DNA from 2 places in the Leptolyngbya sp. KIOST-1 genome. Region 2 is predicted to be linked to the other one. Evidence: predicted binding sites of a transcription regulator. Region 2 holds the regulator's gene; the other holds the start of a gene.
What was found. Region 2 encodes NtcA, which controls nitrogen genes in cyanobacteria. Its sites were predicted from a motif close to TTTGTANNNNNNNNTACAAA; they were not measured.

Region 1 (5,854 bases), 850 kb from region 2:
AGCTGAAGTTTTTCTCTATGGCCTCCCACGAGCTGCGCACCCCCCTGAGCACCATTTTGCTGTCGGCGGAGTCGCTGCGGGGGGACGTGACCTCCCTAGAGGTGGCCCAGCCCAAGGTGGATCGAATTTTGACCACCGCCCAGCACATGGGCCAGCAGATCGCCGATCTGCTCACCCTCACCCGGGCCGAGGCGGGCAAGTTGGAGTTCCACCCCGCCCTGGTGGACGCGGTGACGTTCTGCCGGGAGGTGATGGAGGAGGTGCAGCCCCAGGTGAGCCAGCCGATCGCCCTGAGCGCTCCAGGTTCGCCGGTCACCGCCTTTTGGGATCGGCGGCTGATGCGATCGCTGCTCACCAACCTGCTGCTCAACGCCGCCAACTACTCCCCCGGCGATCGCCCCATTCACCTGAGCCTCAGCAGCGATGGTGAGCGGGCTACCATCGCTGTGCAGGATGGTGGTCGGGGCATCCCCGCCGCCGACCTGGCCTCTATTCGCGAGGCCTTTCAGCGGGGCAGCAATGTGGGCGATCGCCCCGGCAGCGGTCTGGGGTTGGCGATCGTCCACACCGTGGTTACCCAACACCGGGGCCATTGGCAGATTGCCAGCACCGAGGGCCAGGGCACCACCGTCACCGTGGAACTGCCATTGGAGTGATCTAAACAGGCTGGGGGGGGCTGGTGGTCTATGGGCCGCGAGTCTCCGAGGGAGAGGCTACGCCAACGCAGGGGTATGGGCAGTGCGATCGCAGCCAGCTAGCAGGGTTGCAAGATCTCGATCTAGATCTGCTTAGACGCTGTATCTTGCTGGCCGAAACCGACACCGGAGCAGCCATCCGACAGTTTCAGCAGGGGATTTCTCAAGCTACCTAGCACTCTGCGGCGTCAGTCGGCCAACCAGTCCCAAAACCTGAAACCTGGCACCTGACACCCTTAGCCAGGCTTGTTATAGTTCTGCTACCAATACTAACGTTCAGCTAATCTCAGCTCTCGGCCTCTGCGTTACAAAGTTTCACCCCAAAAAAAGAACCCGTCGGCGGGGAGATGTAGCTGTGATCGGCCCAGCGTATCCTGAGAGGAAAAATAAAGCGGGCCCCAGTTTGCTAAGGTACCTACAGGTTAACTCCTGAGGTCTTCTCGGCTCTGGGCTGTTGCAGTTCTACCTGTCTTCCTTAATAGGAACTAAGGGATCGACGCGATGCGCTCAATCCTGGGGAACCCGTCTTATGTTTTGTAGAATTCGGAGATTTGTCCTATCGCTAAGAAACCAAAACCCACCGTCAACCGCGACATTAGAGACCTTGAGGTGTTGCTGATCACCCAGACCGGCGAAAACCTGGGCGTCACCGACACCAGAGACGCCCTCAGAATGGCCAAAGAGAGCAAGCTCGACCTGGTCGTCGTTTCCCCCAGTGAAGATGGCCCCCCAGTGGCCAAAATCATGGACTACGGCAAGCTCCAGTACCAGCAAAACAAGCGCCAGAAGCAGACCTCTCGCCCCTCCGTCAAAGAGGTCAAGTTTCGCCCTAACATCGGCGAGTCTGACTACGCCCTGCGCATCAACCGAGCCACTGAGTGGTTGAGTAAAGGGGATTCGGTCAAGTTTTTAGTGCGGCTGCGCGGGCGGGAACACCAGCACCGCGATCGCGCCACCGATCTGCTGAACCGGGTTGTAGAAGACCTGAACGACGCTGGCAAGGTGCAGTCCTTTGACCACCGCGCCCTCACCCTATTCCTGTCGCCGTCGTAGCCTGTCGCCTACTGGCACAACCTGTTAGCGAAAAAAGCAGGGGTCGTTTGACCCCTGCTTTTGGGTTGAAGGACTGTTTCAATGGCTGAATCCAGTATTCCCAGGTAGCCTACTCGCGTGGCCCAGGAACAATCATATTCAGCAGCAGCGCCACGGTGCCCCCGGTGGCAATGCCCGAGGAGAACACACCGCGAATCAGGTAGGGGGTATTGGCCAGGGCGTCGGGCACAAAGGACACCCCCATGCCCAGCCCTAGAGAGGCCACCAAAATCAGCGTGCTGCGACGATTGAGGGTCACACCGCTGAGAATTTTGATCCCCGAGGCCACCACCGAGGCAAACATCAGCAGGGTAGCCCCCCCGAGCACCGGCTGGGGCATCGCCTGAAACAGGCCGCCAATAATTGGGAATAGGCCCAGCAGTGCCAGCATGCCCGCAATGAAATAGCCCACGTAGCGACTGCCCACCCCAGTCAGCTGAATCACGCCGTTGTTCTGGCTGAAGGTGGTGTTGGGAAAGGTGTTGAAGATGGCGGCAATTAGAGAATTCACCCCGTCGCCCAAAATGCCACCCTTCACCCGCTTCAGGTACAGCGGCCCCTCAATCGGCTCGCCCACCAGCATCGAGGTCGCCGTCAGGTCGCCAATCGACTCAATGGTGGTGATCACAAACAAAAACGCCAGGGGAATAAACCCCGCCAGGCCAAAGCCAAACCCATAGCGGAAGGGGATGGGCAGCGTCACCAGGGACAGCTGCGACAGCCCGCTGAAGTTGAGCATGCCCAGGGGCGCGGCCACCAGGTAGCCCACCACCAGGCCGATGAGAATGGCCGACATCCGCAGAAACGAGTTGCCGGTGAAGTTCAGCACCATGATCACCGTCAGCACCAGCATCGAGACCCCCAGGTTTTGCAGACTGGCAAAGCTGCCGTCGGCGCGGGCGGCGGGGCCACCGGCCATAGCCACCATCGCCACCTGAATTAAACTGAGGCCAATCATCAGCACCACAATGCCGCTGACCAACGGCGTCATCACCTTTTTGAGCGGTTCAATAAAGAAGCTGAGGCCGATTTCAATAAACGAGGCCAGCATGCAAATCGTCAGCAGGTAGGCCAGGGTTTGCAGCGGCGTTCTGCCCCCCTCTACGGCGTTGGTGCCCACCGTGACCAGGGTGCCCACAAAGGCAAAGCTGGTGCCTTGAATACTCAGCAGCCCCGAACCCACCGGGCCAACTTTGTGAATTTGAATAAAGGTACACACCCCCGACATCAGCAGCGACAGGCTAATCAAAAAACTGATGTCGCTGGCTTCCAATCCGATCGCGTTACCCACCACCAGGGCTGGGGCAATGATATTCACAAAAGCCGCCATCACGTGCTGGAGGGCCGCCGAAATGGTCTGCCCCAGAGGTGGTTTATCGTTGAGCCCGTAGATCATATCCACGGGCGGGAACAGGGATGAACGGGGTGGTTCTTCGAGCACCTGGGCCGCTGCCCCGGCGGTCTCTAGTCGCAGTTGGTCGTCACTCATGGTTGGTTCTACCTCATCTCAGCAACGGTGGGGTTGTGGTGAACCAGGCAAATCAGCGCTACTGGTTTGACCAGTTTCAACTGTTAGGCTAAGATTGCATTATTCGATACAGAAATGCTGGTGAATTAGCCCATTTCCAATTTCTTGCCTGGACAACTTAGGGACTTAGATTAGGGCTGAGGGGTAGAGATTTTGGGGATGGAAAAGTGGAGAAATCGTGGAGATTGTTGCGGTTTTCTAACATCAAAACTCGCTACCGCTGGGGGCGGCGTTTCTAATCCATCGCCCTAATCCATCGCCTTGAGCCGGTAGCCCAGGCCGTGGACGGTTTCAATAAAGTCTTTGGGGGCTCCGGCTGCTTTGAGCTTGGCCCGCAGGGTTTTGATGTAGCTCTTGATGGTGTTGTCTTCGGGGGCTTCCTGCCAGTGCCAGATCTGGTCGATGATGGCGGTGCGGCTGAGCACCCGGCGACCGTAGCGCAGCAGCGCCTCCAGTAGGGCAAATTCCTTCGGCGTCAGGCGCAGGGGGGTGCGGTGGTAGGTGACTTCGTAGCTGGTGGGGTCGAGGGTGAGCGGCCCCCAGCTCAGCCTGGGGGTGACGCTGGCCTGGCCCCGGCGCAGCAGGGCCCGCACCTGGGCCAGCAATTCTTCCAGGTGAAAGGGTTTGACCATGTAGGCGTCGGCCCCGGCGTCGAGGCCCAACACCTTGTCGGAGCTGGTGTCGCGGGCGGTGAGCATGAGCACTGGGGTGGTGAGGCCGCGATCGCGCATCCGCTGGCAGAGGCCAATGCCATCCAGCCGGGGCAGGGTGACATCGAGCAAAACCAGGTCGTAGGCGATCGCGCTGATCTGGTTCCACCCCGTCTCCCCATCGCAGGCAAACTCGACGGTGTAGCGCTGGGCGATCAAAATTTCGGCCAGGGCATCGGCCAGTCGCCCATCGTCTTCTACCAGCAAAATACGCATGCCGTCGCCAATCAACCCTGAGCGATTAACTGCTACCACTGGTATGCTGCCGGACAACTTCCAGCTCGATTGTGACCGCAAGCACAAAAAATAGCCCCCCACCGCCTCCCCCCCTCACCGTCCCCGCCCCCATCCCAGGGTCAGCTATAGTGGGTCTTTACCGCTGTCGGGAGAGCTGACGATGAGTGCCAGCAGCACTGTGGTTGAAATCTTGTCTGCCGAGGAAATGCGCCGTACCCTCAACCGCTTGGCCTCGGAGGTGGTAGAACACGGCGGCGACCTGAACCGCCTGGTGCTGCTGGGCATTCACACCCGGGGGGTGCCCCTGGCCCACCTGGTGGCCCAGCAGATTCAGCGGCTGGAAGGGGTAGCGCTGCCGGTGGGGGCGCTCGATATCACCCTCTACCGCGACGACCTGGACAAAATCAGCACTCGCACCCCGGCCCGCACCGAGATTCTCTTCGACATCACCGACAGGGTGGTGGTGCTGGTGGATGATGTAATTTTTAGCGGTCGCACCATTCGCGCGGCGCTAAATGCAGTGATCGACTACGGGCGACCCAGCGCCATTCGCCTGGCGGTGCTGATTGATCGCGGCCACCGCGAGCTGCCGATTCGTCCCGACTTTGTCGGCAAGGCGCTGCCCACCGCCAAAGATGAGCAGGTCAAAGTCTTTTTGCAGGAGGTGGACGGGCGCGATGGGGTGGAGTTGCTGAAAGGGTAGGGCGGTGTAACATTGGGTGTGCGATCGCAGCTTAGCGGCCCCGTTCTTGCCTAGGATAGGGAGCGTCGATTTAGCCATTTTGCCCGTGACTGCACTGCCCGCCGCCCACGAAACCCAGATCCGCAAGGCCGACCATCTGCGCATTTGTTTGGAGGGGCCGGTGCAGTGTACCCAGGTAACCACAGGCCTGGAGCACTATCGGTTTACCCACTGCTGCCTGCCGGAGCTGGACTGGCAGGACATCGACATCAGCACTACGTTTTTGGGGCATCGACTGGGGGCACCGCTGCTGATCTCCTCCATGACGGGAGGTACCGACGCGGCCCACCAGATCAACCGCCGCCTGGCGATCGCGGCCCAGCGCTATGGGCTGGCCATGGGGGTGGGCTCCCAGCGGGTGGGGGTCGAAAATCCGGCTCTGATGGAGACCTTTGCGGTGCGATCGCTGGCCCCCGACATTCTGCTGCTGGCCAACCTGGGGGCAGTGCAGCTCAACTACGGCTACGGCCTCGACCAGTGCCGTCGGGTGGTGGACCAGCTGGAGGCCAACGCTCTGATTTTGCACCTCAATCCGCTGCAGGAGGCGGTGCAGACCGGGGGCGATACTAACTTCAAGGGCCTGCTAAAAAAAATTGAGCCGCTCTGCGCCGCGCTGCCCGTACCGGTGATCGCCAAGGAGGTGGGCAATGGCATTTCGGCCCCCATGGTGCAGCGCCTGATCGACGCTGGCGTGGCGGCGGTGGATGTGGCCGGAGCCGGGGGTACCTCCTGGGCGCGGGTGGAGAGCGAACGGGCTAGCGACGCCCACCAGCGGCGGCTGGGGCAGACCTTTGGGGAATGGGGATTGCCTACCGCCGACTGCATTGTACAGGCGCGACGGGTGGCCCCG
Region 2 (5,854 bases):
GCAGTCGATTAGTCGCTTAACGATTAGGCTAATTCTAATCACAGGTGATCCCCACAGTATCGAAGTGAGTGCAGATGGTAACTATCTGCAAATTTTTTTAGACATTATTAAATATTCGCCGCCAAAGATAATTGGCGGTGGATCCTCAAGCGCTACCAGCTGTCAAAAATCGGGGCGATCGCCGCCGTTTTCCAGCCCTCCACTCACCGGACGGGTTTGAAACAGAATGCGGCCATCGCGCACAGCCGCCAGGTGAATTTGGACAGGTCCTGCCGTGAAAATGTCTCTAGCCGCAATGGCCTGAAAGTCGACGGCCTGCCCAGACTGCTGTACAGCTTCCAGAAAGTTGAGAATGGTTTCGGGGCGATTGTCGGCCACCTGAAGAGAATCGCTCACGACACCGTCCTGGCGAGCCCGAAACTGGGTCGCAGCCAGCAGCAGATTGAGCCGTTCAACCAGCTGGCGATCGCCAAAGGGTGGTGGGTCCAGGGTGACCGTCGCTAGCCGCTCGCCCTGGGCGTACACCTGCTGGTTGGGGGTTGCATCGATAAACACCTGAATACAGGGCTCCCCCCGCTGTAGGACACAGGGTTCACCCGTGATGTAGTTGGCCGCCGACAGCAGCCTCACCACGTAGTCTTCACCCGTGGCCAGACGATCGATCAGAGTTTCGACTTCACGATTGCCAATCAGCAAAATTTGCTGGTCAATGAAGGTACCCGGGGCGATCGCGCGGGAGACCAAACGATTGGCCTGCTGCAAAAATTCAGTGACAAACTCTTCCGCCTGAGCTCGATTTTCAGCCCGCCCCTGGCCCGACAAAATTTCCTGGTTGCGGTTGAGGGCAATGTTGCCACGAAAAAGACCCTGAAACTGAGTTTGCAGGGACGCCACCTGCTGCTCCAGGAACTCTTGCTCGGCTTCCAGGCTGGCCAAGAGCTGTTCACGCTCGGCGATGGCGCGATCGCGCTGGGCAATCTGCTGGTCCAGTTCGGCGATGGCGCGATCGCGTTGGGCAATCTGGCTACCAATGGTGGCCTGCTGCTGCAGCAGGCGATCGCGATCGACCCGCAGCGCCGCGGTTGATCGCCGCAGGGTTTCTGCCTGCTGCGAGACGGTGTCGAGCTGGCCCAGGGTTTGGCGCAGCTGTTCCTCCGTGGCATCCTGCTGCGCTACGGCTCGATTGAGCGACTCATTCACCTCCTGAAGCCGACCCAGGGCTCGCTGGCGCTCCCTGGTGGCGGACTCCAAATCAGCCTCGACGTTTTCCTGAGCGGCCTGGGCCTGGGCCAAGTTGGCTTCGGCGGTGGCCAAGTCATCCTGAATCCGCCCCAGTTCAAAAACTCCGGTCCGCAGCTGGCTGCTCACCCCAAACAGCAGCGCCAGGGTAGAGGCCGAAATTACGCTGCCGGTGGCAATGCTGACCAGGGTGGCCGTTTGCCTGGGGCGAAGGTTGAATAAACTCAGTCGGGCCTTGCCGACCCGACTGCCTACGCGATCGCCCAGGGTGGCAATCACCCCCCCCAGGATCAGAACCGCAAAAATCAGTACGTAACCAGAAACCATGCACCTGCCACAGGGGAGTTTGCATTTACTCTACTGCATGGGTTTGGACCTTAGTGCCCTAGTCTTGCCAATCAGTCGACCTGGCTGGTCAAGCCCCAGCCCCGGACTCGAACCCCGCTGGCTTAAGTAAACTGCTGACTTAGATTAACCGGATCGTGCACAGTAATTTTCTTTTTATATATTGAGATCATACCTTCCTGGCGCAGATCGCCCAGGAGGCGGGTGACCGTCACCCGAGTAGACCCAATGGCCTCAGCAATCGCCTGGTGAGAAAGTTTGAGATCGATGGTGATGCCATCCTGGCTGGGTACGCCAAAGTCGCGGCAGAGAATCAGCAGGAAGCTTACCAAGCGTGATCCCATGTCCCGGTGGGCCAGGGTTTCGATCATCATCTCAGTCTGCAAAATTCGCGATGACAGCCCTCGCAACATCAGCAGGGCCAGCTCAGGGTTTTCTTCGAGGGACTGCTCGACCTGCTCGATGGGCACCGACAACAGCTCAACCGGTGTAAACGCTACGGAATGATAGAAGCGATCGGACCGGTTGCCTGTAATCAGCGACAGCACACCAAAGACACTATTCTCCCGCAGTAGGGCTACCGTGATCTCTTCCCCGGCCTCGTATACCCGCGACAGCTTAACCGCGCCCTTGAGCAAAAAATAAACCCGCTCTGCCGGGTCGCCCGGGAAAAAAATAGTCTTGCCCCGATCGTAGGACTCAACGACAGGGGGAAATGCACCCCCAGAGAGCTGACGAAAGACGTTGGCAAGCGGCTTATCTTGGGTCACTACCATAAACGTTCTGCTAAGAGCATCACCGTGGGCATCTGCAATGAAACTGCTGCGCTACCTACACCGCTGAGACCAGGGCCAGGCCTTCAGTACAGACTACCTTGGGCACCAAGCATAGAGCAGTTTAGTCGGTCTGGCACATTAGATAATGCAAACGTTCCATGACTTTAAATCACTTAACCTCAACTGCCCAGGAGGCGTTTGTATAGCAGGCTACCTTACTGTGTTCCGAAGAGGTTTTTCTGCCACCAAAGGTTAGCTGAGTCCAGCTTGAGCTAAATCGGCAGGGGGTTCCGTGCGAAAGCTCCAGAACCGAACCGCGCTTGGGCACCTACCGCGACGGACTGGAGTTTGGCCAAAACAGACTTGATCAAAGATGTCAAACCATTCTGCATCAGGATCTTACACATACCCGACTAAAAAAATCGGGTATGTTTGACCAGGGTTTGACTTCGGTGCTAGGTTCTGAATAACAAATTCGAAATGTCAAAAACACCTGCTCCAGACCACCTAAGAGAATCCGCTATGACGCAGTCCATCGAACGCTCCACCGCTACCCAGCCCACCTTTTCGAACCTGAAGTGCCGAGAGTGTGGTGAGACCTACGACCTGGGTGCTAAGCACGTCTGTGAAGATGTCTGCTTTGGCCCCCTTGAGGTAGCCTACGACTACGATGCCATTCGCCAGCGGGTCACGCGCAGCACGATTCAAGCCGGGCCGCTGTCGATCTGGCGCTACAAAGATTTCCTGCCCGTCAGCACCGACACCCCCATCGATGTAGGTACGGGCATGACGCCGCTGGTACGCTCGACTCGGCTGGCCCGGCGTCTGGGCCTGAAAGAGCTTTACATCAAGAACGATGCCGTCAACATGCCCACCCTCAGCTTCAAAGATCGGGTGGTCTCGGTTGCGCTGACCCGAGCCCAGGAACTGGGGTTCACCACGGTCTCCTGCGCCAGCACGGGCAACCTGGCCAACTCCACGGCGGCGATCGCGGCCCATGCCGGGCTGGACTGCTGCGTCTTCATCCCCGCTGACCTGGAAGCCGGCAAGGTGCTGGGCACCCTGATTTACAACCCCACCGTGATGGCGGTGCAGGGCAACTACGACCAGGTCAACCGCCTCTGTTCCGAGGTGGCCAACACCCACGGCTGGGGCTTTGTCAACATCAACCTGCGCCCCTACTACTCCGAGGGTTCCAAGACCCTGGGCTATGAAGTGGCTGAGCAGTTGGGCTGGCGACTGCCCGACCACATCGTGGCCCCCTTGGCCTCTGGCTCTCTGTTTACCAAGATCTACAAGGGCTTCCAGGAGTTTGTTAAGGTGGGGCTGGTCGACGACAAGGCGGTGCGCTTCAGCGGGGCCCAGGCCGAGGGCTGCTCTCCCATTGCCCAAGCCTTTAGGGAAGGTCGGGATTTTGTCACGCCCGTGAAGCCCAACACGATCGCCAAATCGATCGCCATTGGCAACCCCGCCGACGGGATCTACGCCCTCGACATTGCCCGCAAGACCAACGGCAATATCGAGTCGGTCACCGACGCCGAGGTGGTCGAGGGCATGAAGCTGCTGGCCGAAACCGAGGGCATCTTTACCGAAACCGCTGGTGGCACCACCATCGCGGTGCTCAAAAAGCTGGTGGAAGCCGGTAAGATTGACCCCGATGAGTCTACGGTGGTCTACATTACCGGCAACGGCTTGAAGACCCAGGAGGCCGTGCAGGGCTACATTGGCGAACCCTTCACGATTGAGCCCAAGCTCGAGAGCTTTGAGCGGGCGCTGGAGCGCTCTCGCACCCTGGACCGCCTGGAATGGCAGCAGGTGCCGGTGTAGGGGGATAGGTAACTACAAAATGCGACGTTCAAAACTTTGCATTTTGAACGTCGCATTTACCACTTCCTACTTCGCCACTCCCCGACGCACTCAACTTACCCTCTGTTTACCTTCACTTCTATGGCTGTCAAAGTACTGATTCCCACTCCCCTGCAAAAGTTCACCAACAACCAAGCTGCCCTCGAATGCAGCGGCGGCACGATTGTGGAACTGCTCAATGACCTGGAGAGCAGCTGTCCCGGCATCAAGGCCCGGCTTTGTGACGATGCGGGCGAACTGCGCCGCTTTGTCAACTTCTACGTCAACAGCGAGGATATTCGGTTTCTAGACGGCAAGGAAACCGCCCTCAGCGATGGGGACGAAGTCAGCATCGTGCCCGCTGTCGCTGGCGGCTAGGGCTCAGCCTGACCAATCGCGATCGCCCCAGGGAGCTGAGCCTTGCTGGGGCGATCGCGTTTTTCTCGCACCAAACCTAGGGGCACCACCGCCCCACAGCCGTCACTATCCACAGCCGTCACAATAGAGATGGCGTTGCGGGCAGAAACCTTCTCTAACTATGGATATCGAACCGATTCTCGCTCAGGCTCTGGCTGGGGACGACATCTCCGCCGCCGATGGAGTAGCCCTCCTGCAGCAGCAGACCCCCGAGACCATAGCCGCCATTCGCACCACGGCTGACACCCTGCGCCAGCGCCAGGTGGGAGACACGGTAACCTACGTGGTCAACCGCAACATCAACTTCACCAATATCTGCGAGCAGCACTGCAGCTTCTGCGCCTTTCGCCGCGACGCCCAAACTGAGGGGGCCTACTGGCTCGATTTTTCCCCCATCCTCGAAAAAGCTGCTGAGGCCGTAGGCGTGGGGGCGACCGAAATTTGCATGCAGGGCGGACTCAACCCCGCCGCCCAGATCAACGGCAGCTCCCTACGCTATTACCTGAAGCTGGCCGCAACGATCAAAGGCAGGTATCCCCGCCTGCACCTGCACGCCTTTTCCCCCCAGGAAGTGCAGTTCATCGCTCGCCAAGACGGGTTGAGCTACCGCGAGGTGCTGCTGGCCCTGCGGGACGGGGGAGTGGACTCCCTGCCAGGCACCGCCGCGGAGGTGCTCGACGATGAAGTGCGCCGGGTGCTGTGTCCTGAAAAAATTGACGCTGCCACCTGGCTTGAGATCGTCGGGCTGGCCCACGAGGTTGGCCTACCCACCACCAGCACCCTGCTGTCGGGCCACATTGAAACTCCTGCCCAGCAGATCGCCCACCTGGACAAACTGCGCCAGCTACAGCGCCTGTCGATGGAATTGGGTCGGTCGGCCTCAATTACCGAGTTTATTGTGCTGCCCTTTGTGGGGCAGGAGGCCCCCAAGCCGCTGCGTCGCCGAGTGGGGCGTGACCAGCCGGTGCTGGCCGACGCGCTGGTGCTGATGGCGGTGGCCCGCATTTACCTGGGCAACTGGATTGTCAACCACCAGCCCAGCTGGGTGAAGCTGGGGCTGGCCGGAGCCACCACCGCCCTGAACTGGGGCTGCAACGACATCGGCGGCACGCTAATGGAAGAGCATATCACCACGATGGCTGGTGCCCAGGGCGGTACCGCTATGACGGTGGCCGAGCTGCGCGGGGCGATCGCCAGCCTGGGCCGTCCGGCCCGACAACGGGACACTCTCT

Region 1: NF78_RS21580 (uracil-xanthine permease family protein) is a predicted target of NtcA. The motif match lies at 3,370-3,389, and genes of this name have one in related genera.

The regions. Positions count from the first base shown of each region.
Region 1 is NZ_JQFA01000004.1:1,030,126-1,035,979, reverse strand. Features, by position in the region: gene NF78_RS21590 (CHASE domain-containing protein) at 1-656, shown strand, start outside; gene infC (translation initiation factor IF-3) at 1,245-1,748, shown strand; gene NF78_RS21580 (uracil-xanthine permease family protein) at 1,858-3,276, opposite strand; gene NF78_RS21575 (response regulator transcription factor) at 3,564-4,280, opposite strand; gene pyrR (bifunctional pyr operon transcriptional regulator/uracil phosphoribosyltransferase PyrR) at 4,423-4,965, shown strand; gene fni (type 2 isopentenyl-diphosphate Delta-isomerase) at 5,045-5,854, shown strand, end outside.
Region 2 is NZ_JQFA01000004.1:1,879,738-1,885,591, forward strand. Features, by position in the region: gene NF78_RS25230 (DUF3084 domain-containing protein) at 163-1,566, opposite strand; gene ntcA (global nitrogen regulator NtcA) at 1,689-2,360, opposite strand; gene thrC (threonine synthase) at 2,883-4,187, shown strand; gene NF78_RS25245 (MoaD/ThiS family protein) at 4,308-4,583, shown strand; gene cofH (7,8-didemethyl-8-hydroxy-5-deazariboflavin synthase subunit CofH) at 4,744-5,854, shown strand, end outside.